Regions from separate parts of the Pseudomonas sp. 14P5.3.2 genome, predicted to be linked through region 2. Evidence: predicted binding sites of a transcription regulator. Region 2 holds the regulator's gene; each other region holds the start of a gene.
The links. The regulator sigma-54, encoded in region 2, starts transcription at its own class of promoters, with help from an activator protein. The targets are predictions, from matches to a motif close to ANTGGCATNNANNTTGCTNT.

Region 1: AC27VU_RS17670 (flagellar basal body rod protein FlgF) is a predicted target of sigma-54. The motif match lies at 2,882-2,901, and genes of this name have one in related genera.
Region 3: AC27VU_RS05955 (circularly permuted type 2 ATP-grasp protein) is a predicted target of sigma-54. The motif match lies at 3,813-3,832, and genes of this name have one in related genera.
Region 4: glnA (glutamate--ammonia ligase) is a predicted target of sigma-54. The motif match lies at 4,103-4,122, and genes of this name have one in related genera.

Annotation. Positions count from the first base shown of each region.
Region 1 covers NZ_JBYOKU010000021.1:8,232-15,457, reverse strand. The annotation lists gene AC27VU_RS17685 (flagellar basal body P-ring protein FlgI) at 1-480, opposite strand, end outside; gene flgH (flagellar basal body L-ring protein FlgH) at 508-1,203, opposite strand; gene flgG (flagellar basal-body rod protein FlgG) at 1,256-2,041, opposite strand; gene AC27VU_RS17670 (flagellar basal body rod protein FlgF) at 2,087-2,827, opposite strand; gene AC27VU_RS17665 (sigma-54-dependent phenylalanine hydroxylase transcriptional regulator PhhR) at 3,190-4,752, opposite strand; gene phhA (phenylalanine 4-monooxygenase) at 5,148-5,939, shown strand; gene AC27VU_RS17655 (4a-hydroxytetrahydrobiopterin dehydratase) at 6,058-6,414, shown strand; gene AC27VU_RS17650 (amino acid aminotransferase) at 6,414-7,226, shown strand, end outside.
Region 2 covers NZ_JBYOKU010000004.1:182,490-189,715, forward strand. The annotation lists gene AC27VU_RS05080 (ZIP family metal transporter) at 1-670, shown strand, start outside; gene AC27VU_RS05085 (HPr family phosphocarrier protein) at 708-983, opposite strand; gene rapZ (RNase adapter RapZ) at 999-1,856, opposite strand; gene ptsN (PTS IIA-like nitrogen regulatory protein PtsN) at 1,859-2,323, opposite strand; gene hpf (ribosome hibernation-promoting factor, HPF/YfiA family) at 2,336-2,644, opposite strand; gene AC27VU_RS05105 (RNA polymerase factor sigma-54) at 2,718-4,211, opposite strand; gene lptB (LPS export ABC transporter ATP-binding protein) at 4,398-5,123, opposite strand; gene lptA (lipopolysaccharide transport periplasmic protein LptA) at 5,123-5,671, opposite strand; gene lptC (LPS export ABC transporter periplasmic protein LptC) at 5,658-6,230, opposite strand; gene AC27VU_RS05125 (KdsC family phosphatase) at 6,239-6,763, opposite strand; gene AC27VU_RS05130 (KpsF/GutQ family sugar-phosphate isomerase) at 6,763-7,226, opposite strand, start outside.
Region 3 covers NZ_JBYOKU010000005.1:83,303-90,528, reverse strand. The annotation lists gene AC27VU_RS05970 (c-type cytochrome) at 1-489, shown strand, start outside; gene AC27VU_RS05965 (transglutaminase family protein) at 608-1,411, opposite strand; gene AC27VU_RS05960 (alpha-E domain-containing protein) at 1,408-2,358, opposite strand; gene AC27VU_RS05955 (circularly permuted type 2 ATP-grasp protein) at 2,371-3,780, opposite strand; gene AC27VU_RS05950 (ribonuclease E inhibitor RraB) at 4,256-4,603, opposite strand; gene AC27VU_RS05945 (hypothetical protein) at 4,816-5,049, opposite strand; gene speE (polyamine aminopropyltransferase) at 5,306-6,181, opposite strand; gene AC27VU_RS05935 (PLDc N-terminal domain-containing protein) at 6,436-6,627, opposite strand; gene AC27VU_RS05930 (hypothetical protein) at 6,699-7,226, opposite strand, start outside.
Region 4 covers NZ_JBYOKU010000007.1:52,159-59,384, forward strand. The annotation lists gene AC27VU_RS07685 (YkgJ family cysteine cluster protein) at 1-247, shown strand, start outside; gene typA (translational GTPase TypA) at 474-2,294, opposite strand; gene thiI (tRNA uracil 4-sulfurtransferase ThiI) at 2,434-3,888, opposite strand; gene glnA (glutamate--ammonia ligase) at 4,218-5,624, shown strand; gene AC27VU_RS07705 (DUF4124 domain-containing protein) at 5,909-6,421, shown strand; gene AC27VU_RS07710 (DUF4124 domain-containing protein) at 6,418-7,035, shown strand.

The sequences.
Region 1 (7,226 bases), on a different contig from region 2:
GGCCGACGGAACGTTGACGGTGATCTTCGAACCGTCGCGACCTTCAGCATCGAAACCGCCGACCACCAGGTTGCCCTGAGCGATGGCGTAGACGTTACCGTCGATACCCTTGAGCGGGGTCAGCAACAGGGTGCCGCCGCGCAGGCTCTTGGAGTTACCGATGGAAGACACGGTGATGTCGACCTGCTGCCCCGGTTTGGCGAACGCCGGCAGATCGGCACTCACCGACACCGCCGCGACGTTTTTCAACTGCACGTTGCCCGATCCCGGCGGCACCTTGATGCCGAACTGCGAGAGCATGTTGTTGAAGGTCTGCAGGGTGAACGGGGTTTGCGTCGTCTGGTCGCCGGTGCCGTTAAGCCCGACCACCAGGCCGTAACCGATCAATTGGTTGGAGCGCACGCCGGAAATGCTGGCGATATCTTTCAGCCGCTCGGCGTGGGCACCAAAGGCTGCGGACATCAATGCCGCAGCCAGCATCAGGTGTTTGAAGTTCAAAGTCGCCACCTAGAAAGGGAACAGCGGGCTGAGGAAGAAACGGTCGAACCAGCCTGGCTGACTCGCATCGGCAAACGAACCGGTGCCCGAGTAGGTGATGCGCGCATCGGCGACACGGGTCGACGACACGGTGTTGTCGGTGGCGATGTCATCGGCACGCACAAGACCGGCGATCCGCACCAGCTCGTCGCCGGTGTTGAGGGTCATCCACTTCTCGCCGCGCACGGCGATGATGCCGTTGGGCAGCACGTCGGCCACGGTCACGGTGATCGAACCGGTCAGGGTGTTGCCCTGCGCCGCCTTGCTGTCACCCTTGGTTGCACGGTCGCCGCTGTAGCCGACATCCAGACTCAGGTCATTGCCACCCAACGGGTTGTTGGTGGTGCCACTGCCGCCGAACAGCGAGGTCAGGCCGATGCCGGTCTTGCTGTTCTTGGCCACTTGGGAGTTGGCGTTCTTGCTGGCCTGAGTCTTCTCGTTCAGGGTGATGGTGATGATGTCACCGACCCGGAACGCCTTGCGGTCGCTGTACAGGTTCTGCTCGAAGCCGGCCTGATAGATCGAGCCGTTGTTGGCTGCAGCCGGCAACGGCGTACGCGGCAATACCGGGGCGTAGTAAGGGTCATTGGGCTTTGGCGGCGGAGCGACGCAGCCCGCGAGCGAGACGACCCCACCCAATGCCAGAACAGATACGAAGCGTTTCATGACCCTTACCTCACGGTGTTGCAGGCGGCCTCATGGCCGCCTCATAGACTGATTACAGATTCTGCGTTACGAACGAGAGCATCTGGTCGGCGGTGGAGATCACTTTGGAGTTCATCTCGTAAGCGCGCTGAGTGGTGATCATGTTGACCATCTCTTCAACGGTGCTGACGTTGGAACCTTCCAGGGTGTTCTGCAGCGTGGTACCGAAACCGTTCAGGCCCGGGGTGCCGATTTGCGGCGCGCCGGAAGCAGCGGTTTCGAGGAACAGGTTGTTGCCCACTGCTTGCAGACCGGCCGGGTTGATGAAGTCGGCGGTTTGCAGGTTGCCGATCACCTGAGCGGCCGGGTTGCCTGGCACTGTGATCGACACGGTGCCGTCGGTGCCGACGGTGAAGCTCTGCGCGTTGTTCGGGATGACGATGGCCGGCTCCAGGGCGAAACCGCTGGCGTTGACGATCTGGCCGTTGGAGTCGAGGTGGAAAGTACCGTCACGGGTGTAGGACGTGGTGCCGTCCGGCTGCAGGATCTGGAAGAAACCGCGACCGTCGATGGCCATGTCCAGCGGCTGCTCGGTGGTTTGCAGGCTGCCGGCGGTGAAGTTTTTCTGCGTGCCGACGATGCGCACACCGGTACCCAGTTGCAGACCCGACGGCAGTTCGCTGTCCTGGGTCGACTGGGCGCCTGGCTGACGCTTGATCTGATACAGCAGGTCCTGGAATTCGGCGCGGTCACGTTTGAAACCCGTGGTCGAGACGTTCGCCAGGTTGTTGGAAATGGTGGTCAGGTTGGTGTCCTGGGCGGACAGACCGGTTTTGGCAACCCATAGAGCCGGAAGCATTCGATTCTCCTCGTGCGCCTGTTTTACGGCGCGACGTTCTGATAATTAGCTGATCTGCAAGACCCGAGCCATGGCCTGGTCGTCGTCTTTGGCGGTGTTCATCATCTTGACGTGCAACTCGAACTGCTTGGCCAGGGCCAGCACCGAGGTCATTTCTTCCACGGCATTGACGTTGCTCGACTCAAGGAAACCCGACACCAGTTTGACGTTGGCATCGGCCGGCGCAGGCTGGCCGTCTTTGGTGTAGATCGAACCGTCGAGGCCCTTGTTGAGGTTCTTGATGTCCGGGTTGACCAGTTTGATCCGATCGACTTCCGCCATGACGCGCGGGCCTTCGCCCATCGCACGAATACTGATGGTGCCGTCTTCACCGACTTCGACCTGCTGCTCCGGCGGCACGGCGATCGGACCGCCGTTGCCCAATACCGGCATGCCGTTGCCGGCGCGCAATACGCCGAGGGCGTCGATGTTGAGGCTGCCGGTGCGCACGTAGCTTTCGCCGCCGTTGGGGTTCTGCACGGCAATAAAACCGTTGCCGGTCACGGCGACGTCAAGGTCACGCCCGGTCTGCACCAGCGAACCGGCGGTGAAGTCGGTGGCGGGCCGCTCGCTCATGGCAAACGCACGCGCCGGAAAGCTGTCACCGAACACCGGCATCGAACGCGCCTGCTCCAGGTCGCGCTGAAAACCATTGGTGGAGATGTTCGCCAGGTTGTTGGCATGCGCCTTTTGCGCCAGTGCATTCTGACTGGCGCCGGTCATTGCCACATAAAGGTACTTGTCCACACTCTTTCCTCTGCATGCCGGACGTTTGCCGCCCACCGCTGTACTGCTGAGCCATAAGCAATTTGCAGACCAACTTTTTTCTGGCGGCTTGCGGCCCGGTAAACAAAGGACTTGAGGGGGTTTGCGGGGAAATCGGAAATGTATCGAAGTCGAAAAACCGGCGGTGTTATGCCGCTAGGCGGCAATCCCGATTGTTGCAGATGGAAATAAAACCTGTGGCGAGGGGATTTATCCCCGATGGGGGGCGAAGCCGCCCCGCTTTTCTTTCAGGACGACCTCATTTACAGGTTTTGCGACTGCTGCGCAGCCGATCGAGGATAAATCCCCTCACCACAAAAGCTCTTCTCACCACAGTGTTGCTGTCAACTCTCGGGGTCTTTACCGACTTCGTACTCACGCAGCTTGTTGGCAATGGTCGTATGCGAAACCCCCAACCGCTTGCCCAGTTGCCGACTGCTCGGGTGTTCGGAATACAGGCGTTCCAGCACCGCTTTCTCGAAGCGTCCGACGATCTCGTCCAGCCCGCCCTCCAGCGAGAAATCGCCAAGCGGCTGACGCACGCCGTAATCCGGCAGGCGAATGTGTTCGACCTTGACCGTGCCGCCCTCGCACAGCGAAACCGCCTGAAACAGCACGTTTTCCAGCTGCCGCACGTTGCCCGGCCAGTGGTAATGACTGAGCCGATCCATCGCCGCCGGCGCCAGTTTCGGCAGCGAACAGCCGATCTGCCGACTGGCCTGATCGAGGAAGTGCTCGACCAACGGGGTCAGACCGTCGAGGCATTCGCGCAGCGGCGGGATGTGCAGCGAAAGCACGTTCAAGCGGTGATACAGATCCTGACGAAACTCGCCGCGCGCGCACAGCTCGGACAAGTCGACCTGGGTCGCGCAGATCACTCGCACGTCCAGATACACCTCTTCGTCGCTGCCGACCCGGCGGAAGCAGCCGTCCTGCAGAAAGCGCAGCAGCTTCACCTGCAAGCGCGGGCTCATTTCCCCGACGCCATCGAGGAACAGCGTACCGCCCGCCGTCAGCTCCAACAGGCCGAGCTTGCCTTCGGCGCGCGCACCTTCGAACGCGCCGGGGCCATAGCCGAACAGCTCGGTCTCGGCCATCGACTCCGGCAGCCCGGCGCAATTGAGCGCCATCAGCGGCGACTGCCCGCGCGGGCTGGCGAGGTGACAGGCACGGGCCAGCAACTCTTTACCGGTGCCGGTTTCGCCTTCTATCAATAGCGGCGCATCCAGCGGCGCCATGCGCCGCGCCTCACGCACGACAGCGGCCATCACTTTCGAGCTCTGGAAGATACTGTCGAAGCCGCGCAGTTCCTGCTTGCGCACGTTATAGATACGCTCACCAACGCGGTCGGCGCGGTGCAAGGTCAGCACCGCACCGGCCATGGCTTCACTGTCGTCGTGCTCCGATTGCAGCGGCGCGATGTCGGCGAGAAAGATGTCGCCCTTGACCTTGACACGCATGCCGTTGATTCGCGACTTGTTGGCACGCACCAGTTCCGGCAAATCGAAATCCTCGGCATAGCGCGACAGCGGAATCCCCGGCACCTCGTCCACCCGCACCCCGAGCAACTGCGCCGCCGCGCGGTTGGCGGCGACGATCGAGCCGCCCATGTCGATCGATAGCACCGGGAATTCCAGCGCGCCGAGCAACGCGTTCAACTCCATGTGCCGACGCTCGCTGGGCATCAGCCCGACGCGCTTGACCCCAAACACCCCGGCAATCGCCTCGAACTTCGGCCGCAGCGCCTGGAACTGGATGTTGATCAGGTTCGGACAATGCAGATAGATCGCGTTCCCATGCTCGCCGCCGACCTCGCCGCGTGCAACGTTGATCCCGTACTCCACCAGCAGGTTGAGGATGTCGCGCAGGATGCCGATGCGGTTCTGGCAGTGGACTTTGATACGCATAAAAAGAGGCCCGACAAGGATGAGGGGTTGAACACAATCCCTGTGGGAGCGGCCTTGCTCGCGAAGACGGTGTGTCAGTCGCCATTCATTCAGCTGACACACCGCTTTCGCGAGCAAGCCCGCTCCCACAAGAGATTTGCGCTGCGGTTTGGCCTGACTTTTCTGTCGAGGCGCGCAGATAGTTGTCAAGATTATGTGACAGCCACGACCCTTTTCAAACCTGCAAATCACCGCAAATGCGAGATACCGGCCAAAGCGTAACGATTTTTTTACGAAATACGGCGAATTTTCCTACATAGAGACCGCTCAACCTGCTGCATCCAACCCCGCACTCGGGTAATCCTGAGCCCATCGCTGGACATAACAAGAACGAATTCCCCTAGCAGGAGAGCAGTATGAAGCAGACGCAGTACGTGGCCCGCGAGCCCGATGCGCAAGGTTTTATCGACTACCCCGCCGAAGAACACGCGGTGTGGAACACGCTGATCACTCGCCAGCTGAAAGTGATCGAGGGTCGGGCGTGCCAGGAGTACCTGGACGGTATCGAAAAACTCGGTCTGCCCCACGACCGCATTCCGCAGCTGGGCGAGATCAACAAGGTGCTCGGTGAGACCACCGGTTGGCAGGTTGCCCGCGTCCCGGCACTGATCCCCTTCCAGACCTTCTTCGAATTGCTCGCCAGCAAACAGTTTCCGGTGGCCACGTTCATTCGCACCCGCGAAGAACTGGACTACCTGCAAGAGCCGGACATTTTTCACGAGATCTTCGGTCACTGCCCGCTGCTGACCAACCCATGGTTCGCCGAATTCACCCACACCTACGGCAAGCTCGGCCTGCAGGCCACCAAGGAAGAGCGCGTATATCTGGCGCGTCTGTACTGGATGACCATCGAGTTCGGCCTGGTCGACACCCCGCAAGGCAAACGCATCTACGGCGGCGGCATCCTGTCCTCGCCAAAAGAAACCGTTTACTCGCTGTCGGACGAACCCGAACATCAAGCCTTCGATCCGCTGGAAGCGATGCGCACGCCGTATCGCATCGATATTTTGCAGCCGCTGTACTTTGTCTTGCCGAACCTCAAGCGCCTGTTCGACGTCGCCCATGAAGACATCATGGCCATGGTCAAGCAAGGCATGCAGCAGGGGTTGCATGCTCCGAAGTTTCCGCCAAAACCGAAAGCCGCGTGATCCGCGTCTTTTGCTGACAATTGAGTCTGTCAGTCGCCGTCACTTTGGTTTAGCGTGACGGCATTGACGGGCCGATAGCTTCTATAAAAAAAACACACTCGATTTCAGGAATCACACCATGTCCACTTTGAACCAAGCCCACTGCGAAGCGTGCCGTGCCGATGCGCCACAAGTCAGCGACGAAGAACTGCCGATCCTGATCAAGCAGATCCCGGACTGGAACATCGAAGTTCGCGACAGCATCATGCAGCTGGAGAAGGTCTTCCTGTTCAAGAACTTCAAGCATGCGCTGGCGTTCACCAACGCCGTCGGCGAGATCTCCGAGGCCGAAGGTCACCACCCGGGCCTGCTGACCGAGTGGGGCAAAGTCACCGTGACCTGGTGGAGCCACTCGATCAAGGGGCTGCACCGCAACGACTTCATCATGGCCGCACGCACTGACGAAGTGGCCAAGACCGCAGAAGGACGCAAGTAATGCACTTTGACGCCATCGGCCGGGTACCCGGCGACCCGATCCTCGGTTTGATGGAGGCCTATGCGCAGGACACTAACCCGCGCAAGTTCGACTTAGGCGTTGGCGTCTACAAGGATGCCCAGGGCCTGACGCCGATCCCCGAAGCGGTGAAAATCGCCGAGGCGCGACTGGTCGAAAGCCAGGACACCAAGACCTACATCGGTGGTCACGGCAACCCGCTGTTCGGCAAAGTCATCAATGAGCTGGTGCTCGGCGCCGACTCGAAGCTGATCGCCGAACAGCGCGCCGGCGCCACCCAGACCCCGGGCGGCACCGGCGCGCTGCGTCTGGCGGCCGACTTCATCGCCCAGTGCCTGCCGGGCAAGGGCGTATGGCTGAGCAACCCGACCTGGCCGATCCACGAAACGATCTTCGCGGCGGCCGGGGTCAAGGTCAGTCACTACCCGTACGTGGGCAGCGACAACCGCCTCGACGTCGATGCGATGCTCGCCGTGCTCAACGAAGTGCCGTACGGCGACGTGGTGCTGCTGCATGCGTGCTGCCACAACCCGACCGGTTTCGACCTGAATCATGACGACTGGCAGCGCGTGCTCGACGTGGTGCGCCGCCGTGACCTGCTGCCGCTGATCGACTTTGCCTACCAGGGCTTTGGCGATGGTCTGGAGCAGGACGCGTGGTCGACCCGGTTGTTCGCCGCCGAGGTTCCCGAGCTGCTGATCACCAGTTCCTGCTCGAAGAACTTCGGCCTGTACCGCGACCGCACTGGTGCATTGATTGTCTGTGCAAAAACCGCCGACAAACTGATCGACATC
Region 2 (7,226 bases):
CAGCGATACGCTGCTGGGTTTCGGCGCCGGCGTGATGCTGGCAGCGACTGCGTTTTCGCTGATCGTGCCGGGCATTGGTGCCGCCGAAACTCTGGGCCTGACACCGTGGGCAGCCAGCGGGCTGATCTGCTTCGGCATCATGCTCGGTGCATTCGGCTTGTATCTGGTGGACCTGAAACTGTCCGGCGCCTCACCGGAAATGCTCGTCGGTACCCCTGAGCGCCCGGTGATTGCGCCGCGGATCTGGCTGTTCGTCTTCGCCATCATTGCCCACAACATCCCGGAAGGCATGGCGGTGGGGGTCTCTGCAGGTGGTGGCATGCCGGATGCCGACAGTCTGGCGATGGGCATTGCCTTGCAGGATGTGCCAGAGGGATTGGTGATTGCGCTGGTGCTGGCCGGGGCGGGGATGTCGCGGGCCAGGGCGTTCTTGATCGGGGCGGCTTCAGGGCTGGTCGAGCCAGTGTTTGCGCTGCTCTGTGCGTGGATGGTCAGTCTGGCGGAGCTGTTGTTGCCGTTGGGGCTGGCGCTGGCGGCAGGGGCGATGTTGCTGGTGGTGACGCATGAAGTGATCCCCGAGTCGCGACGCAATGGTCATGACAAGCTTGCCAGTCTTGGCTTGCTGATCGGGTTCTGTCTGATGATGGTGATGGATACGGCGCTGGGCTGATTGGCAGAGAGGGAGCAAGCTCCCCCTCCATGCAGGATCAACCACCTTCATCGAAGTAGTTGTTGATCAACGCCACCAGCGCATCCAGCGCTTCCTGCTCCTGATGGCCTTCGGTACTCAGATAGATCTTGGTGCCTTTGCCGGCGGCCAGCATCATCATCGCCATGATGCTTTTGCCATCGACCGTGGTTTCGGGTGTACGCCCCACTCTGATCGTGCAATCCGGGAACTGGCCCGCTACCCCGACGAATTTGGCCGACGCTCGGGCATGCAGGCCCAGCTTATTGATGATTTCGATTTCCAGAGCAGGCATCGCGGTGTGAATCCTTTAAGTGAGGTCGCGGTGGCGAACCTGGACGTTCTTCAGGGTTTTCTGCAGGGCCTGACCCAGACGTTCGGTCAGGTAAACGGAGCGGTGATGCCCGCCGGTGCAGCCAATGGCAATGGTGACATAGGCGCGATTGCTCGCGGCAAAGCGCGGCAGCCATTTATTCAGGTAGCCGTAGATGTCTTGAAACATCTCCTCAACCTCCGGCTGCGCGGCCAGATATTCGGCGACCGGTGCATCGAGACCGGATTGTGCGCGCAATTCAGGCTTCCAGTACGGATTGGGCAGGCAGCGCACGTCGAACACCAGATCCGCATCCACCGGCATGCCGCGCTTGAAACCGAACGACTCGACCAGGAAGGCCGTACCCGGCTCCGGCTGGTTCAGCAGGCGTAGCTTGATGGTGTCGCGCAACTGGTACAGGTTCAGATTGGTGGTGTTGACCTTGAGGTCGGCCAGGTCGGCAATCGGCCCGAGCAGGGCGGTCTCGTCGTTGATCGCTTCGGCCAGCGAACGGTTGGCCGTGCTCAGCGGGTGACGACGGCGGGTTTCCGAAAAGCGCTTGAGCAGGGTTTCTTCGTCGGCATCCAGATACAGCACATCGCACTGGATGTGCCGGGCGCGGACTTCTTCCAGCAACTCGGGGAAACGCGACAGGTGGCTCGGCAGGTTGCGCGCATCAATCGACACCGCCACCAGCGGCTGGGCCAGTTCGGTGTGGATCAGCGCGCGTTCGGCCAGTTCCGGCAGCAGACCGGCCGGCAGGTTGTCGATGCAGTAATAGCCGTTGTCCTCAAGGACATCCAGGGCAGTGCTTTTACCCGAGCCGGAGCGGCCGCTGACGATGATCAAGCGCATGATTAATGCCCGTTTTGCTCGCTCAGGACGACCTGATACAAGGCTTCGTTGCTCGGTGCGCTGCGCAGTTTTTCGCGCACTTCCTTGCGATCGAGCATGCTGGCGATCTGGCGCAGTAATTCCAGGTGGGCATCGGTGGCAGCTTCCGGGACCAGCAGGACAAACAGCAGGTCAACCGGCGCACCGTCGATGGCATCGAAATCGATAGGCGCATCAAGGTGCATCAAAGCGCTGACAGGCGCTTCACAGCCTTTGAGGCGACAGTGGGGAATGGCGATGCCGTTGCCGAAACCGGTGGAGCCGAGTTTCTCACGGGCGATCAGCGCCTCGAAGACATCTTGCATCTCCAGACCCGGCACTTCGCGGGCGATCAGGTTGGCAATCTGTTCGAGGGCTTTCTTTTTACTGCCGCCCGGCACGTTCACCAGGGAACGGCCGGGGGTCAGGATACTTTCAAGTCGGATCATGGGTTGGGGGTGTTAACGACCTGTCGCGCCCTGGAGGAGGCTCTGGGTCTTTTCCTTATGCTTTTTGAGTTGGCGATCCAGCTTGTCGGTCAGTGCGTCGATCGCAGCGTACATGTCGGTATCTTCTGCGTTGGCGACCACTTCGCTGCCGGGAATATGCAAGGTGGCTTCGATTTTCTGCTTCAGCTTTTCGACGCACATCGTGACCTGCACGTTGGTGATCTTGTCGAAATGGCGCTCCAGTCGTTGGAGTTTTTCCTCGATATAGGAACGCAGAGGTTGGGTCACTTCCAGTTGGTGTCCACTGATGTTGACTTGCATACAGCTTCTCCTTCGTTGCCAGTGCATAAAGCGGCAGGCCGAAGAGCCTGCCACTGGAACGCTGTAACGTGGCTTACATCAACCGCTTGCGTTCGCTCGAAGGCGCGATCCCGAGGGATTCGCGGTACTTGGCGACGGTGCGGCGAGCCACCTGAATGCCTTGTGCCTCCAGTAAACCAGCGATCTTGCTGTCACTCAACGGCTTTTTCTGATTTTCCGCCGCAACCAGTTTCTTGATGATCGCGCGAATCGCCGTGGACGAGCATTCGCCGCCTTCGGAGGTGCTGACGTGGCTGGAGAAAAAGTATTTCAGTTCATAAATGCCCCGTGGGGTATGCATGAATTTCTGGGTAGTGACGCGGGAAATCGTCGATTCGTGCATACCAACCGCCTCGGCGATGTCGTGCAGGACTAACGGCTTCATGGCTTCGTCGCCGTACTCCAGGAAACCGCGCTGATGCTCGACGATCTGGGTCGCCACTTTCATCAGGGTTTCGTTGCGGCTTTGCAGGCTCTTGATGAACCAGCGCGCTTCCTGCAACTGATTGCGCATGAAAGTGTTGTCGGCGCTGGTGTCGGCGCGACGGACAAAACCGGCGTACTGTGCGTTGACCCGCAGACGGGGCACCGACTCCTGATTCAGCTCGACCAGCCAGCGTTCGTTGTCCTTGCGCACAATGACGTCCGGCACCACGTACTCGGCTTCAGTCGATTCGATCTGCGAGCCCGGGCGCGGATTCAGACTCTGCACCAGTTCGATGACCTGACGCAGCTCATCTTCCTTGAGCTTCATGCGCCGCATCAGCTGGCTGTAGTCGCGACTGCCGAGCAGATCGATGTAATCGCTGACCAGACGCTTGGCTTCGTTCAGCCACGGAGTCTTGGCCGGGAGCTGGCGCAGTTGCAGCAACAGGCATTCGCCGAGGTTGCGGGCGCCGATGCCGGCGGGTTCGAACTGCTGGATGCGGTGCAGGACGGCTTCGATCTCGTCCAGCTCGATATCGAGTTCCGGATCAAAGGCGTCGAGAATTTCTTCGAGGGTTTCGTCGAGGTAGCCCTGATTGTTGATGCAATCGATCAGGGTCACGGCGATCAGGCGGTCGGTGTCGGACATCGGCGCCAGGTTCAATTGCCAGAGCAAATGGCTCTGCAGGCTTTCCCCGGCAGAGGTGCGGGTGGTGAAGTCCCACTCGTCGTCATCGCTGCTGGGCAGGCTGCTGGCGCTGGTCTGGTAGACATCTTCCCAGGCAGTGTCGACCGGCAGCTCGTTGGGAATCCTCTCGTTCCATTCACCTTCCTCCAGGTTGTCCACCGTCGGGGCGGTTTCCTGGTATGACGGTTCCTGAATGTCGGTGTTGGGCTTTTGTTCGGCGTTGTCGGCCAAAGGATCGGAGTTGTCGAAGTCGTCGCCTTCTTCCTGGCGTTCGAGCATCGGATTGGATTCCAGGGCCTCCTGGATTTCCTGTTGCAGGTCCAGGGTCGACAATTGGAGCAGGCGGATGGCCTGTTGCAGCTGCGGTGTCATCGTCAGCTGCTGGCCCATTCTCAAGACTAGCGATGGTTTCATGGCAGGGGCTTAACACCTTATTCGCCGGCGCGCATGCGCCATCCACTACAGGGCGCCGAAGCGCCAAACTTAAGCAAATTATATGCCTGAAACTGTCGTGTTTGCCTAGAGCGCTGTAACAATAAAAGCGTATAAAAGCCTGCTTCATCGATACAGCACCCGGAGGCTGGCCAAGTGCCTTGGTGCTTACAGGCGGAACTCGTGGCCCAGATACACTTCCTTCACCAGATCGTTGGCAAGGATGGTCGCAGCATCGCCTTCGGCGATCAGTTGACCGTCGTTGACGATGTAGGCGGTTTCGCAGATATCCAGGGTCTCACGCACGTTGTGGTCGGTGATCAGAACACCGATGCCCTTGGCCTTGAGGTGGTGGATGATCTGCTTGATGTCGCCGACCGAGATCGGGTCGACACCGGCGAACGGTTCGTCGAGCAGGATGAATTTCGGTGCGGTCGCCAGTGCGCGGGCGATTTCCACCCGGCGGCGTTCACCACCGGACAGGCTCATGCCGAGGTTGTCGCGGATGTGGCTGATGTGGAATTCCTGCAGCAGGCTTTCCAGTTCCTTGCGACGACCGGCCTTGTCGAGTTCCGCGCGGGTTTCGAGGATGGCCATGATGTTATCGGCCACCGACAGTTTGCGGAAGATCGACGCTTCTTGCGGCAGATAGCCGATACCGGCCTTGGCGCGGCCGTGCATCGGCTGATGGCTGACGTCCAGATCATCGATCAACACGCGGCCCTGATCGGCCTGCACCAGGCCGACAATCATATAGAAGCAGGTCGTCTTGCCGGCGCCGTTCGGGCCGAGCAGGCCAACGATCTGGCCACTGTCGATCGACAGGCTGACGTCGCGCACAACCTGGCGGCTTTTATAGGCCTTGGCCAGGTGTTGAGCTTTCAGAGTTGCCATTACTGGGCCTTTTTCTCGTCGTTTTTCGGCTTCGGCTGGATCACCATGTCGATGCGCGGACGCGCCTCGGTGACTTTACTGCCGGTAGCGCGGCCGGCGCTGGCCAGTTTTTTCACCGTGTCATAGACGATTTTTTCGCCCTGAGTGGTGTTGTTGTCCTTGTCGACAACCTTGGCCTTGTCGATCAGCACGACGCGATTCTGCTGCGCATGATACTGGATGGTCACGCCCCAGCCCTGCACAGGTTTTTTGTCGCCGGCAGTCTGCAGCTGTTCGAAGTAGGCGAGGTTGCCGACTGAGGTCACCACGTCGATATCACCGGTCGGGGTGCGAGTCAGAGTCACGGTATTACCGGTCACCTTCATCGAGCCTTGGGTAATGATCACGTCACCTTTATAAGTGGCAACGCCATTCTTGTCGTCCATCTGGGCATCGTCGGCCTGAATGCGAATGGGCTGCTCTTGATCGTTCGGCAGAGCCCAGGCGCTCACGCTTCCCAGTGCTGCGCCCAGACTGAGCAAAATAGGGAGGGTTTTAACGAGCCTCATACTGTCCTCTTACGTTAGATAGCAGGTGTATCCTGCTTTCCTTCAAATACGCCTTCATTCCCACGCCAGTCGATACACCCCCAGCGCCGTCGATTCTAACGGGTTGCGCGGTCTGCGCATATTGCTGCTGCGGGAACACTGTCATGCGTGTGCTGGTGATCAAGGTGTCGCGGTTCTTTTCGTCAGTACGCTTGACGCGTACGGAATCGATCAGTTCGACCTCGGTGCCGCCTGAATTCACTTCACCGCGCTCGCTGGTCACGTGCCACGGAAACTCGGTGCCGCGGAACATGTTCAGGTCGGGTTTGGTGACAAGCGTCACATCCGTCGCTTTCAGGTGCTCGGCCTTGTCCGACGTCATCTCGTATTGCAGCTTGCCGTCCGGGAGGTACTGAAAGGTGTGTGTATTGGTGGCGTACCAGTCGATGGCAGTGTCTTCGGCCTTGGCTGCAGGCTTGTCGAGGAAGCGTTCCGGACTGATATTCCAGTAGCCGACCGCTGCAAACATGGCAGCGATGCAGCCGAACAGCAGGAAGTTGCGAAATTTTTTGCTAAACATGATTTGGCTCACAGGTACGCGGCGTTGGCCGCATCGAGGCGGCCCTGGGCGCGCAGGATCAATTCGCAGAATTCGCGGGCGGCACCTTCGCCACCACGGGCCCGAGTGACGCCATGGGCGTGTTCGCGCACGAAATCGGCAGCATTGGCGACGGCCATGCCCAGGCCTACGCGGCGGATCACCGGCAGGTCAGGCAAGTCGTCACCGAGGTAGGCGACCTGTTCATAGCTTAGGCCCAGTTGCTGCAGAAGACCGTCCAGAACCACCAATTTGTCTTCGCGGCCCTGAAACAGATGCGGGATGCCGAGGTTCTTCGCTCGACGCTCAACCACCGGCGTCTTGCGGCCACTGATGATGGCCGTCTCGACACCGGCATTCATCAGCATCTTGATGCCTTGGCCGTCGAGGGTGTTGAACGTCTTGAATTCGCTGCCGTCTTCAAGGAAGTACAGGCGCCCGTCGGTGAGGACGCCGTCGACGTCGAACACCGCCAGTTTGATCGCTTTGCCGCGTTGCAGCAGATCGCTTGTCATTACATCACTCCTGCACGCAGCAGATCGGAGAGGTTGAAGGCGCCAATCGGGCGATCTTCTTCGTCAACGACCACCAGTGCGTTGATTCGGTGGTCTTCCATGATTTTCAGCGCTTCGGCGGCGAGCATCTCGGGCCGTGCGGTCTTGCCGTGTGCGGTCATGACCTGGTCGATGGTGGCGCTGCGGATGTCGATGCTGCGATCCAGGGTGCGGCGCAGGTCGCCGTCGGTGAAGATCCCGGCCAGCTTGCCATCGGCTTCAAGGATGACGGTCATGCCCAGACCCTTGCGGGTCATTTCCATGAGCGCGTCCTTGAGCAGGGTGCCGCGTTGCACTTGCGGCAGCTCTTGCCCGGCGTGCATGACGTTTTCCACTTTCAGCAGCAGGCGTCGACCCAGGGCACCGCCCGGGTGGGAAAAAGCAAAATCTTCGGCGGTGAAACCACGCGCTTCCAGCAGCGCCA
Region 3 (7,226 bases), on a different contig from region 2:
ATTGAGGACCCGGCCCAGCCGTGGCCGCCGCTGTCGGAAGGCAAGCACAGCGCCGGGCCGTTCTATCTGGTGTGGACCGACCCGCAGGCCGGCAACATCAGCCCGGAGCAATGGCCGTTCGAAGTAGCGAGCATCAAGCGCATGGCGCCGGTGGCCGAGCGCTTCCCCGCGCTGCTGCCGGATCCCAAGCTGAAAGCGAATGACCCGGTGAATCAGGGTTTTGCCCTGTTTCAGAAAAACTGCCTGGCTTGTCATCGCCTTAACGGCGCGGGGGATGCGCAATTTGGGCCGGACCTGAACATTCCGTATAACCCCACAGAGTATTTCGGCGCCGATTTCCTCAAGCGCTACATTCGCGATCCACAGAGCTTGCGCCAGTGGCCTCAGGCGAAGATGCCAGGGTTTTCGGAAGAGGTGTTGCCGGAGAGGGATTTGCAGTTGTTGATCGGCTATTTGCAACACATGGCTGGGCGCAAGGTTAAGCCCTGACGACATTCCCCTGTAGGAGTGAGCCTGCTCGCGATAGCGGAGTGTCAGTCACTGATCCTTAAACTGACGACCGCTATCGCGAGCAGGCTCGCTCCTACAGGGTTTTGTGTGAAGCAAATTACTGTTGTTGCACGGAGATAACCGGCGTCGGCGACACGAACACCTTCGCATGCATCTGCTCACTCCCGCCGCCCCGGCGCATGCCGCGTACCGGGCAGGCGTCCAGATAATCCAGGCCCACCGCCAGTTTCAAGTGCCGCTCCGGTCGGGCCAATTGGTTGGTCACATCAAAGCTGTACCAGGCGTCATCCAGCCACGCTTCGGCCCAGGCGTGACTGGCCAGGTGCTCGGCGTCCTCGCTGTATAGATAACCCGACACATACCGCGACGGAATCCCCAGGCTGCGTGCGCACGCCAGAAATGCATGGGTGTGATCCTGGCAAACCCCGGCGCGCCCGGCGAAGGCTTCGGCGGCGCTGGTGTCGACTTCGGTCGAACCCGGCGTGTAGGTCATGTGCTGATTCAAGCCGTGCATCAGGTCGATCAGCGCCGTGCGATCACGCCGCTGCTTGCAGGATCTTGCCGCGAATGCCCGTAGCGCCTCGTCCGCCTCGGTCAAACGGGTGAAGCGCAAGAACGGCAGCGCCGACTGGCTCTCATGCTCGGCCTCACGCAATTCGTCGATATCGACCTGCCCCCGGGCGCCGATGATGATCGCTTCGTGCGGCTCGTCCATGGTCAGCACATGCAGAATATTGCCGAACGGATCGAGCTGGGCACGCACCGGACGCGGCAGGTCGAGCTGCCAGCTCAACACGTGCTGACGCTCGCTGTCGTGCGGGGTCAGGCGCAGATACTGGATGCTCGCCCGCACCTGATCTTCATAGTGATAGGTGGTCTCGTGGCTAATGGAAAGTCTCATGCAGCCTCCAGGTATGAACTGTGAATCGCGTTGCCCAGCTGGCGCACCAGCGGGATGAATTCGGTGAGCCAGGCGTGCAGGCCTTCGGCGAGGATTTCGTTGATGCCGGTGTAACGCAGACGCGCGTCCATCTCAGCGGCGAGGCGTTGTGCCGGACGGCCGTTGGCGCCCGGCAACTGGGCGAGGATCTGGTCGATCTCCTCGGTGCAGGCGCGCAACGAGCGCGGGACATCGGCGCGCAACAGCAGCAGCTCGGCGACATGCCGGGCGCCGGGGGCATCGCGGTAGATCTCGGTGTAGGCCTCGAACGACGACAACGCCCGCAGCAGCGCACTCCATTGATAGTAGGCGTGGGCGGTGCCGTCACTGACGGCCTCGGCCTGATCGCCGGCCATTTCGTAGCGTGCATCGAGCAGGCGCAGCGTGTTATCCGCACGCTCGATAAACGTCCCCAGACGAATGAAGCGGAATGCATCGTTGCGCATGATCGTGCCGTAGGACGCACCACGGAACAGGTGCGAGCGCTCCTTGATCCACTCGCAGAAACGGCTCATGCCGTAGCGGCTGAGGCCCTGTTCGGCAATGCCGCGAATCTCCAGCCAGGTGGCGTTGATGTTTTCCCACATGTCCGCAGTGATCCGTCCACGCACCGCATGCGCACTGGCCCGTGCCGCACCGAGGCAGCTGTAGATGCTCGCCGGGTTGGCCGCATCAAGGGCGAAAAAGTGCAGCAGGCGTTCGGCGTGCAGTTCGCCGTGACGCTCCAGATAATCGTCGAGGGTGCCGGTGATCAATAGCGGCATGGCCAGTTCGTGCAGACCGTCGCCGCGACCGTCCTGCGGCATCAGCGACAGCGAATAGCTGACATCGAGCATCCGTGCGAGATTTTCCGCCCGCTCCAGGTAACGCGACATCCAGTACAGATCCGAGGCAGTTCTACTTAACATGGCAAGCTTCCTTCAATCCTCGACCACCCAGGTGTCCTTGGTTCCGCCACCCTGGGAGGAGTTCACTACCAGGGAGCCTTCGCGCAGGGCGACACGGGTCAAACCACCGGGCACAACCCGGGTTTCGCGGCCCGACAGCACAAATGGACGCAGGTCGATATGGCGCGGCGCAATGCCGTTTTCGACAAAGGTCGGACAGGTCGACAGCGACAGCGTTGGTTGCGCGATATATGCGTGAGGCTTGGCTTTGATCCGCTCGCGGAACGCATCGATTTCCGCCGTCGTCGACGCCGGCCCCACCAGCATCCCGTAACCGCCGGAGCCCTGAGTTTCCTTGACGACCAGATCCGGAAGATTGGCCAGTACGTGGGAAAGTTCAGAGGGGTTGCGGCACTGCCAGGTCGGCACGTTCTTCAGAATCGGTTCTTCGTCAAGGTAGAAACGGATCATCTCGGTGACAAACGGGTACACCGATTTGTCATCCGCAACCCCGGTACCGATGGCATTGGCCAGCACCACGTTGCCCGAGCGATAGGACGACAACAGTCCCGGTACACCGAGCATCGAATCGGGGTTGAACGCCAGCGGATCGAGGAACGCGTCATCGAGACGGCGGTAGATCACGTCCACCGCTTTCGGCCCGTCGGTGGTGCGCATGAAGACCTTGTCGTCGCGCACGAACAGATCGGCGCCCTCCACCAGTTCAACGCCCATTTCCCGCGCCAGAAAGGCATGTTCGAAGAACGCACTGTTAAAGCGCCCCGGCGTCAGCACCACCACGCTCGGGTCGTCGATCGGGCTGGAGCTCTTCAGCGTGTCGAGCAACAGGTTCGGGTAGTGGTCGATGGGGGCAATGCGCTGGGCGGCGAACAGCTCCGGGAACAGGCGCATCATCATCTTGCGGTCTTCGAGCATGTAGCTGACGCCGCTCGGCGTGCGCAGGTTGTCTTCGAGCACGTAGTAAGTGCCGTCGCCGTCGCGCACCAGATCGACGCCGGAGATGTGCGAATAGATGTCGCGGTGCAGATCCAGGCCCTGCATCGCCAACTGGTACTGCTCGTTGGCCAGCACCTGTTCGGCGGGGATGATCCCGGCCTTGATGATGCGCTGCTCGTGATAAAGGTCGGCGAGGAACATGTTCAACGCCTTGACCCGCTGGATGCAGCCACGCTCGACGATCCGCCACTCGCTGGCGGGAATGCTGCGCGGAATGGTGTCGAAAGGAATCAGGCGCTCGGTGCCCTGCTCGTCCCCATAGAGCGTGAAGGTGATTCCGGCCCGGTGGAACAGCAGATCGGCCTCACGTCGCCGTTGTGCCAGCAACTCGTCAGGCGTGTCGGCCAGCCAGCGGGCGAACTCGCGGTAATGCGGGCGGACCTGGCCGCCGACATCGTACATTTCATCAAAATAGGTGCGGATCATGCCGTACTCCTTGTCACCCGGACCTACAGGCCTTCGCAAGGCCCGTGCCATCGGCATAAACGCTTTGATTTCAATTGCTTGGATAATCAAGCCGCAAGCACCGCACCATTCCTGTGCGACAAATGCCCCAAGCTGATTGCCCCCGCCTCATTGCGACGCAGTGCTGTCGCCTATCACCAGCATAGCCAGAGTTGATTTCACTGCCTGGGTCGGCCTACGGATAATCGCCGCATCCGCTGGAAACTTCCTTGTTGAAGGCTTCAGCCCAACTGATCCCGACTGCCAGCGCAGTCCCCGCAGGCCGTAACCCTGACCGGTTTCCTCTCCTTATCGGTCTTCCCTTTTAGCCACCCTCTCCGGTGGCTTTTTTTTGCCCGGGATTCTTGTTTCAGGGTTTTGCCAGAGCATTCTCAGGGCCGGAAACGACAACGGCCGACCCGAAGGTCAGCCGTTGCTCGACAATAGTTGCGCTGAATCAGTTAAGACGATAGCGATTGCGCACCTCCTGCTTCACGCCCCAGCCCTCGATGATGCCGCCCAGCGGCTCGACCACGGCAGAAAATCCCTGCTCGAAATCGCCAATGTCGTCATACGTTGCGTACATCACTTTGCTCAGTTCCAGCGACCAGGCGCCATCGTCGCGCGCACTGACCTGGGCATTGATGGATTCACCACGGAATTTACCTGCCGCCCTGCGCGCCCGCTCCTCGTCCGGGAAAATGGCGTAGAACTCGATGGGATGGAACCGGGAAAAGTCGAAGCCGCCTTCTTTCATGCGGCGCAGTACGTTGCTGCTGATGTCTTCTTGATAGGCTGTGCTCATGAAACGTCCCCCTCGCATAGATGGATAGACTTTCCGTATTCCCGCCCCGGGCCTTACAGGCCGAAGTGCATCGGCAACAGGGTTGCCGGCGGGAAACAAGCATGTAGCTGACAAGACCAGACCTTAGCGATTGTTTCGCTGATCTCGCTTGCAGAGTAGCCCCAAGACAGAGGCGCTGCCAAGGCCTGGTACTTCAAGTGACAGGAAGAATTTCAGATTGGAGTGATGCTGCGGATTTCGATGCTGTTCTGGGCTTTCAGATTTTTCGCACCTGCATCCGGGGTTCGCCCTTCCAGATCATTCATATCCAGTTCGGCGGCCACCGGCAGGAGCCGTTCCTTGATCAGGCGTGCAGCCTCGTCGTCGCTGGGGCATTCCGCGCGCTCGAACACCTCATCGACAATTTCACCATGATCGTCCACGAAAGTGACTTTCCACTTTTGCATCGGTGCCTCCTCGATCAAACCCGCAAATGGGCTTACTTCTATCTCGACTTTTGGCGAGATTGATCGTTCAAAAGGATTGCAGCAGACGAACATGAAAAAAACATCATTTTCATGGCTGGAAAAATTGTGTGGCGAGGGAGCTTGCTCCCGCTGGGCTGCGAAGCGGCCCCAAAATATTTTGAGATCGCAGACTTTGTGAGTGCTGCGCACTCAAGCGGGAGCAAGCTCCCTCGCCACAAGGAATCCATCGACCTGGTCAGTCGTTGCTTGGCTTGTTGATCGCCTGCAGCACGTACTGTGGCAACGCGAACGCGCCGATGTGGATTTCCGGGTTGTAGTAGCGGGTGACGATGCCGCTGCCGATGAAGCGCTGTTGCAGGGTTTCACGGCTCAGCTTGCGGTAGGCCGGATTGGTCGAGCCCCAGGCGAAAGTCATCGAACCGCCGATGTAGGTCGGCACGGCCGCCTGATAGAAGTGCCAGTCCGGGAACAGGCTGCGCAGGCGGCCGGCGGTGGTTTTGACTTCATCGATCTGCATGAACGGTGTGCCATTCTGAGTCACAAGGATCCCGCCTTCGTTCAGGCAGCGGTGGCACGCCTGGTAGAAGTTCTCCGAGAACAGCACTTCGCCCGGGCCGATCGGGTCGGTGGAGTCGGAAATGATCACGTCGAATTTTTCCGTGGTGGTGGCGACGAAACGCATGCCGTCGTCGATCACCAGGTTCAGCCGTGGGTCGTCGTAGGCGCCCTTGGAGTGGCTCGGCAGGAATTCCTTGCACATGTCGACCACGGTGCCGTCGATCTCGACCATGGTGATGTGCTCGACGCTCGCGTGTTTGGTCACTTCGCGCAGCATGCCACCGTCGCCACCGCCGATGATCAGCACGCGCTTGGCGGTGCCATGGGCGAGGATCGGCACGTGGGTGAGCATTTCGTGGTAGATGAATTCATCGGCTTCGGTGGTCTGGATCACGCCGTCCAGCGCCATTACCCGACCCATGCGCGGGTTCTGGAAGATCACCAGGTGCTGGTGTTCGGTGCGCACTTCGTGCAGCAGTTTTTCCATGCGAAAACGCTGGCCGTAGCCTTCGTAGAGGGTTTCCAGGTACTCGCTGGTCTTGGTGACGGTCATGGTCAAGTGCTCCGATGAATGCGCGGGCGTCAATCGTGGAAACGATTGCCCGGGAAAGGCGCGCATTCTACGTTGCTGAAGATGACAGGTCGAACCTTCCTCCGACAGGGCACACTCTGAAGCTAACGCAAGACCAATGTGGGAGCGGGCTTGCTCGCGAAAGCGGAGTGTCATTCAACCTGTGTTTCGACTGAACAATCGCCTTCGCGAGCAAGCCCGCTCCCACAGGGGATCAGCGTGTTTTCGGGAAAGCGTCAGATCCGCACATTGCCCCGCGGCCCGGCAATTGCCCAGATGATCAGGCCCAGCACCGGCAGGAGGATGATCAGCAGGACCCAGAGGATTTTCATCCCGGTCTCGGCGCCGCTTTTCAGCACGTTGATGATGGCCCAGATGTCGAGGGCAAGAATGATCAGACCAATCAGACCGTTGAACGTGGAACCCATGGTGTCGCTCCAGAATAGTGGCATGCACTTTTAGGATAGACGGTCGCGCGCAGGGTTCCCTTTTATTGCGTTCAAACGTGAACGGCGACCTTCAACGCTTCCAGCGACGGCGCGGCAGCGATACCGACTTCAGCGCACAGTTCCAGCACTCGCGGCACGTCGTTGCCGTAGACCAGCACCACTTGCAGCTCGTCGTCGAGCAACTGGCTGAAGTTCATCAACGTGTAACCGCCGTTTTCCTTGTTCAGACTGCTCATCTGCACCTGGATGCGGTTAAGCGCGGTCAGCGCTTCGGTCTTGGCCAGTTGTTTGGGCTTGAGGTTGAAATCCACGCCCGGGCCGAACGAGGCAACGATCTGCGCGAACAGGTCAACGTAGGTGTCGGCCTGGAACAACACGGTTTCCGGCAGACTGCCGACCACGACCCACTCGCCCAGCGGGATCGGGAAGGTGTCGTCGTAGTTGATGTCCGGGTTGGCCGCCAGAAAGGCTTCGGCATCGGCGTAGGCCTGCGCGGCTTCGTCGGCCACATTCAGGATCTCGTCCTCGCCCATGCAGCCGGAGCTGATTTTGCTGATGAGTTCGACGAGTGCGGCTTT
Region 4 (7,226 bases), on a different contig from region 2:
CAAGCGCCTGCAAAAGGAAGGGCTGGTCGAACGCTTCAACCAGAAGTCGGGGATCTTCACCCTGCAGCGCATGAGCAACAACGATTGCTACTACCTGGATCGTAAATCGCGCCTGTGCACCATTTATGACAAGCGCCCGGACACCTGCCGTAACCACCCGAAAATCGGCCCGCGTCCGGGGTATTGCGCGTACAAGCCCAAAGAAGTGGAGCGAGTGCAGAACTCGCGGTCGATCGAGAAGTTCTGATCGTTCCTGAAATTTTCGGCGCCTGTCAGGCCGCCTTCGCGAGCAAGCCCGCTCCCACAGGGAACTATGGCGTACACAAGATTTGTGTTCACCGAGATCTACTGTGGGAGCGGGCTTGCTCGCGAAGCGGCCAGCACAAACACCGCCCCCGTCTCGGTTAAATCCCGGACAAACAAAAACGCCCCCGGTCTTGCGACCGGGGGCGTTTTTTCAAGCTCGGGCTAAATTACGCCTTGGCTTTCTTGGCAGCGCGGGTACGCTCGCTTTCGTCCAGGATCTTCTTGCGAAGACGGATGGACTTAGGCGTGACTTCGCACAGCTCGTCTTCCTGGATGTATTCCAGAGCCTGTTCCAGAGTGAAGCGAACAGGTGGTACCAGAGCGATGGTTTCGTCTTTACCCGAAGCACGCATGTTGTCGAGCTTCTTGCCTTTGGTAGGGTTCACACCCAGGTCGTTGTCGCGGCTGTTCTGACCAACGATTTGACCGTTGTAGATCTCCTGGCCGTGTTCTACGAACAGCTTGCCACGAGCCTGCAGGGTTTCCAGCGAGTAGGTCAGTGCCTTGCCGGTTTCAACCGAAACCAGAACGCCGTTCTGACGGCCGGACATGTGGCCCGACTTCACTGGTGCGTAACGGTCGAAGATCGAGGTCAGGATGCCAGCACCGTTGGTCAGGGTCAGGAACTGGTTACGGAAACCGATCAGACCGCGAGCAGGGATGTTGTATTCCAGACGAACACGGCCCTTGCCATCCGGCACCATGTTGCTCAGGTCGCCCTTACGCAGACCCATCTCTTCCATGACCTTGCCCTGCGATTCTTCAGGGATGTCGATGGTGACGTTTTCGAACGGTTCCTGCTTCACGCCGTCAACTTCACGGATGATCACTTCAGGACGGCCCAGAGCCAGCTCGAAGCCTTCGCGACGCATGGTTTCGATCAGTACCGAGAGGTGCAGCTCACCACGGCCGGAAACCTTGAACTTGTCAGCCGAGTCGCCTTCTTCAACGCGCAGTGCAACGTTGTACAGCAGCTCTTTGTCCAGACGATCCTTGATGTTACGGGAGGTCACGAACTTGCCTTCTTTACCGCAGAATGGCGAGTCGTTTACCTGGAAGGTCATGGAAACGGTTGGCTCGTCAACGGTCAGCGGCTTCATCGCCTCGACGGTGTTGATATCGCACAGGGTGTCGGAGATGAACAGCTCGTCGAAGCCGCTGATGCAGACGATGTCGCCGGCCGCTGCTTCTTCAACGTCAATGCGGTGCAGACCGTGGTGACCCATCAGCTTCAGGATACGACCGTTGCGGCGCTTGCCGTCGGCGCTGATAGCGACAACCGGGGTGTTCGGCTTGACGCGACCACGAGCGATACGGCCAACACCGATAACACCCAGGAAGCTGTTGTAGTCCAGAGCGGAGATCTGCATCTGGAACGGACCGTCACGGTCAACGGCCGGAGGCGGAACGTGGTCGACTACCGCTTGGTACAGCGGGGTCATGTCTTCCGCCATGGCGGTGTGGTCCAGACCGGCGATGCCGTTCAGGGCCGAAGCGTAAACAACCTGGAAGTCCAGTTGTTCTTCGGTAGCACCGAGGTTGTCGAACAGATCGAAGATCTGGTCCAGAACCCAGTCCGGACGCGCGCCTGGACGGTCAACCTTGTTGATCACCACGATTGGACGCAGGCCGGCTTCGAACGCCTTCTTGGTCACGAAACGGGTTTGCGGCATAGGGCCGTCTTGAGCGTCAACCAGCAGCAGAACGGAGTCAACCATCGACATTACGCGTTCTACTTCGCCGCCGAAGTCGGCGTGGCCCGGGGTGTCCACGATGTTGATGTGGTAGCCGTTCCAGTTGATGGCGGTGTTTTTCGCCAGAATGGTAATACCGCGCTCTTTTTCCTGGTCGTTGGAGTCCATCACGCGCTCGTCGTTGAGCTCGTTGCGCTCCAGGGTGCCGGATTGACGCAGGAGTTTGTCTACCAGGGTGGTCTTACCATGGTCAACGTGGGCAATGATGGCGATGTTACGTAGATTTTCGATCACTTGTGTATCTCGATCAGAGGATTCGGTTTGCTGACAAGTCTTGGCAGCGATTAACAGTAGTGTCCGGCATGGCCGTTACAGCTTGACGGCAGTGTCGGGGGGCCGGTGACGCAGGCCACAGGCAAACAGCCCCGGGCACTTAGCTCGGTCGATAAACGCGCACATTGGCATGCCCCTCACTGAGCAAATGGTGAGCATGCAGGCGACTCATCACGCCTTTGTCGCAATACAGCAGGTACTGGCGAGTCGGATCCAGCTCCTTGAAACGAGCGTTCACTGCATAGAACGGCATCGTCTGTACTTCTATGCCGGCGATTTCCAGCGGGTCATCCTCGGCCGCATCCGGGTGACGGATGTCGATGACGATCTGACCGGCCAGCGCTTCGCCGACTTCTTCGATTTGCAAATCCTGGCCCAATTCGTCGATCACCCGATCGATCGACACCAGTTTGGCGTTTTCGAGCGCACGCTCGAGAACCGCCATGTCGAATTCTTTCTCTTCGTGCTCAACACGGTGGCGCTTGGCGGCGGTCTTCGGATTGACCGAGATGACCCCGCAGTACTCCGGCATGTGCCGGGCGAAATCGGCGGTGCCGATCTCGTTGGCCGTGTCGATGATGTCCTGCTTGTGCGCAACGATCAGTGGGCGCAGGACCAGCTTGTCGGTCACACAGTCGATCACCGACAGGTTCGGCAGCGTCTGGCTCGATACCTGGGAAATCGCTTCGCCGGTGACCAGCGCGTCGATGTGCAGCCGATCGGCGATGGCCGACGATGCGCGCAACATCATACGCTTCAATACGACGCCCATATGACTGTTATCGACTTTGCCGAGAATTTCGCCCAACACTTCTTCGAACGGAACACTGACAAATAGCACGCGTTGCGAGCTGCCGTACTTCTTCCAGATGAAATGCGCGACTTCCATCACGCCCAATTCGTGGGCACGCCCGCCCAGATTGAAGAAGCAGAAATGCGCCATCAGGCCGCGGCGCATGATCTGGTACGCGGCAACCGTCGAGTCAAAGCCGCCGGACATCAATACCAGCGTCTGCTCCAGGGCGCCGAGCGGATATCCGCCGATGCCGTTGTGCTGGCTGTGAATGACAAACAACCGTTGGTCGCGAACTTCGATGCGAACTTCGATTTGCGGGTCTTTGAGGTCGATTCCGGCCGCACCGCACTCACGACGCAGCTTGCTGCCGACGTATTTTTCAACGTCCATCGAGCTGAACGGATGCTTGCCTGCACGCTTGCAGCGCACCGAGAAAATCTTCCCGGCCAGCACATCGCCGTAGTGCTGTTTGCACTTCTCGGTGATGTCGTCGAAGTCGCCCAGCGGGTACTCGTCGATCTGCAGAAAGTGCGCGACACCCGGAGTGCAAGTCAGGCGCTCGCCCATCTCTTTCAAGGCTTTGGGGTCGGTAACACGGGTTTCCAGCTCGAGATTGTCCCACACACCGTTCACCACCACGGCCGGGTCCAGATCGCGGAGCACGGCGCGGATGTTCTTGGCCAGCTGGCGGATGAAACGCATCCGGACAGGGCGGCTTTTGATGGTGATCTCGGGGAAGACTTTTACGATTAGTTTCATGAAAACAGCGCGCGCAGGGCCAGCCGAAAAAGGGGGGCGCGGATTATAGCGGAAATTGCTCAAGGTTTAACCAGTTAATATGCAGAAGGTTTCACTTGCACCAAAACGGGTCATTTTTGATTTAAGACGCTACATTAAAGGGCGAGATTTTCGCCTTTATGGCGCTTTCGTCCTGTGAAAGCGTGAATTTGGGGCAAAAAACCCATGCTGGGGCACTGGCATGCAATTTGCTCCCTTGTGAGGCAGGTTGCCTTGGCAGAGTATCTGCGCCGGCATCACCCATATTAAGGGCATCCACTACCAAGCCCTAAGCCACCCCGGAGGACACTATGTCGAAGTCGGTTCAACTCATCAAAGATCATGACGTCAAGTGGATTGATCTGCGCTTCACGGACACCAAAGGCACTCAGCACCACGTGACCATGCCGGCTCGCGATGCGCTGGAAGACGACTTCTTCGAAGTCGGCAAGATGTTCGACGGTTCCTCCATCGCTGGCTGGAAAGGCATCGAAGCCTCCGACATGATCCTGCTGCCGGACGACGACACTGCCGTTCTGGACCCGTTCACCGAAGACGCGACCCTGATCCTGGTCTGCGACATCATCGAACCGTCGACCATGCAAGGTTACGATCGCGACCCGCGCGCCATCGCTCACCGTGCCGAGGAATACCTGAAGACCACCGGTATCGGTGACACCGTCTTCGCAGGTCCCGAGCCAGAGTTCTTCATCTTCGACGAAGTGAAGTTCAAGTCCGACATCTCCGGTTCGATGTTCAAGATCTACTCCGAACAAGGCTCGTGGATGTCCGACCAGGACATCGAAGGCGGCAACAAAGGCCACCGTCCTGGTATCAAAGGCGGCTACTTCCCGGTTCCGCCGTTCGACCACGACCACGAAATCCGTACTGCCATGTGCAACGCACTGGAAGAGATGGGCCAGACCGTTGAAGTTCACCACCACGAAGTGGCGACTGCCGGTCAGAACGAAATCGGTGTCAAGTTCAACACCCTGGTGAAGAAAGCTGACGAAGTTCAGACGCTGAAATACGTTGTACACAACGTTGCCGACGCATACGGCCGCACCGCGACCTTCATGCCGAAGCCACTGTACGGCGACAACGGCTCGGGCATGCACGTGCACATGTCCATCGCCAAAGACGGCAAGAACACCTTCGCAGGTGAAGGCTATGCCGGCCTGTCCGAAACCGCTCTGTACTTCATCGGCGGTATCATCAAGCACGGTAAGGCCCTGAACGGCTTCACCAACCCGGCCACCAACTCCTACAAGCGTCTGGTGCCAGGTTTCGAAGCACCGGTGATGCTGGCCTACTCGGCTCGCAACCGTTCCGCCTCGATCCGTATTCCTTACGTCAACAGCCCACGCGGCCGTCGTATCGAAGCCCGTTTCCCGGATCCGGCTGCCAACCCGTACCTGGCTTTCGCAGCACTGCTGATGGCCGGCCTGGACGGTATCCAGAACAAGATCCACCCAGGCGACGCCGCTGACAAAAACCTGTACGACCTGCCGCCTGAAGAGGCGAAAGAGATCCCACAAGTTTGCGGCAGCCTGAAAGAAGCCCTGGAAGAGCTGGACAAGGGCCGTGCGTTCCTGACCAAGGGCGGCGTGTTCTCCGACGACTTCATCGACGCTTACATCGCGCTGAAATCCGAAGAAGAAATCAAGGTCCGCACCTTCGTACACCCACTGGAATATGAGCTGTACTACAGCTGCTGATCCGGTAGCGCTGCGCTACGCGGCGTAACAAAAAGAGGCCTCCTTCGGGAGGCCTTTTTTATTGCGCGGATTTCGTTGGCGCCGCACGACCCTGTGGGAGCGGGCTTGCTCGCGAAGGCGTCTGTCAGTCACCATCATCTTCAATGACCGACCGCATTCGCGAGCAAGCCCGCTCCCACAGGGGCATTGCAGCGCCTGAATGATTTGCGGATATGTCCAGGGTTGGGCCAATTGCTGCACCTGGCCTATGCTCCACCCCATCGTTTTCATTGCCGGTCGATTTCATGGGTCGCACCTTTCTCTACCTCCTGCTGCTGATCGCCCTGCCCGCCGCCGCGCAGATCTACAAGTACACCGACGCCAGCGGCAACACGGTCTACAGCGATCATGCGCCGGACGGTGTAAAGGCGCTGCCGGTAGAGCTGCCACCGCTCAACAGCGTCGAACCGCAGGCACCGAGCGCACCGGCGCCCGCCAGCACGGACACGCGCCCAGCGGCACGCAGTGCTTATGAAGTGCTGGAACTGACCGGCCTGCCCAGCGAAGAAGCCCTGCGCGCCAACAACGGCACCTTCACCGTCAACGTGCAGATCAAGCCGCGCCTGCAGTCGCCGCACCAACTAAGACTGGTATTGGACGATGCGCCCTACGGCCAGCCGAGCAACGTGCCGATCCTGCAACTGGTGAATGTCGATCGCGGCGAGCATCGTCTCGCGGTGCAGGTGATCGACGGTGAAGCGAGCATCCAGCAGAGCCCGGCGGTGGTGTTCACCGTGCAGCGGGTGCACAAGCCGTGAGGATTTTCTGGCTGATCCTGTGCCTGTGCGCCCTGCCCGTGCACGCCGAGGTCTTCACCTATGTCGACGCCCAGGGCAATCGCGTCTACACCGACCAGCCGCGCGGCAACGCCAAGCGAGTACCTATCGCGACCAGTAATCGAATGTCGGCCAACCCCACGGCTGCAGCACCGATCAGCGCTGCAAAAAAGGTCGCGGAACAACCGCTGTTCCACTACGACATGCTGCGCATCCTGATCCCCGAGCCGGACGCGACCATTCGCAGCAGTGCGGGAGAGGTGATCGTCAGCGTCACCAGCGAACCCGGTTTGCAGCAGGGCCATCGCTATCGCCTGCTGCTCGACGGCCAGGCCACTGGCGAGCCGGGCCTGAGTCCGGTATTCCCATTGAGTAACATCGACCGTGGCAGCCACAACCTGTCGGTGGAAATCCTCGATGCCGAGGGTCGCATCGTCGAGCGCACCGCCAACCAGCCGTTCCACATGCTGCGCATCTCGCTGGCGCAGAAACGCCAGGTCAAACCCTGTGTCAGCGAGGACTACGGCGTGCGCCCGGAATGTCCGCTGAAAGACAAACCCGCCGAAGAAAAAAATCCCTTCCTGCGTTTCTTCTAACGCCGTTCAGCTTTGCGCACTATATTGGTGCATAAGGTTGCACCGTACCCACATCCCAACCCATTTTGGTTCGAAACTTCCCGTTCTCGTGCATTGAGCGCCACGCAAATGAGCGTCAAACGCCTGTTTCAGGGGTTGAGCGCTTCTTTTCGGAGCCTTGGTTTGGTTTTTGCATTTTCCGTTTAACGACG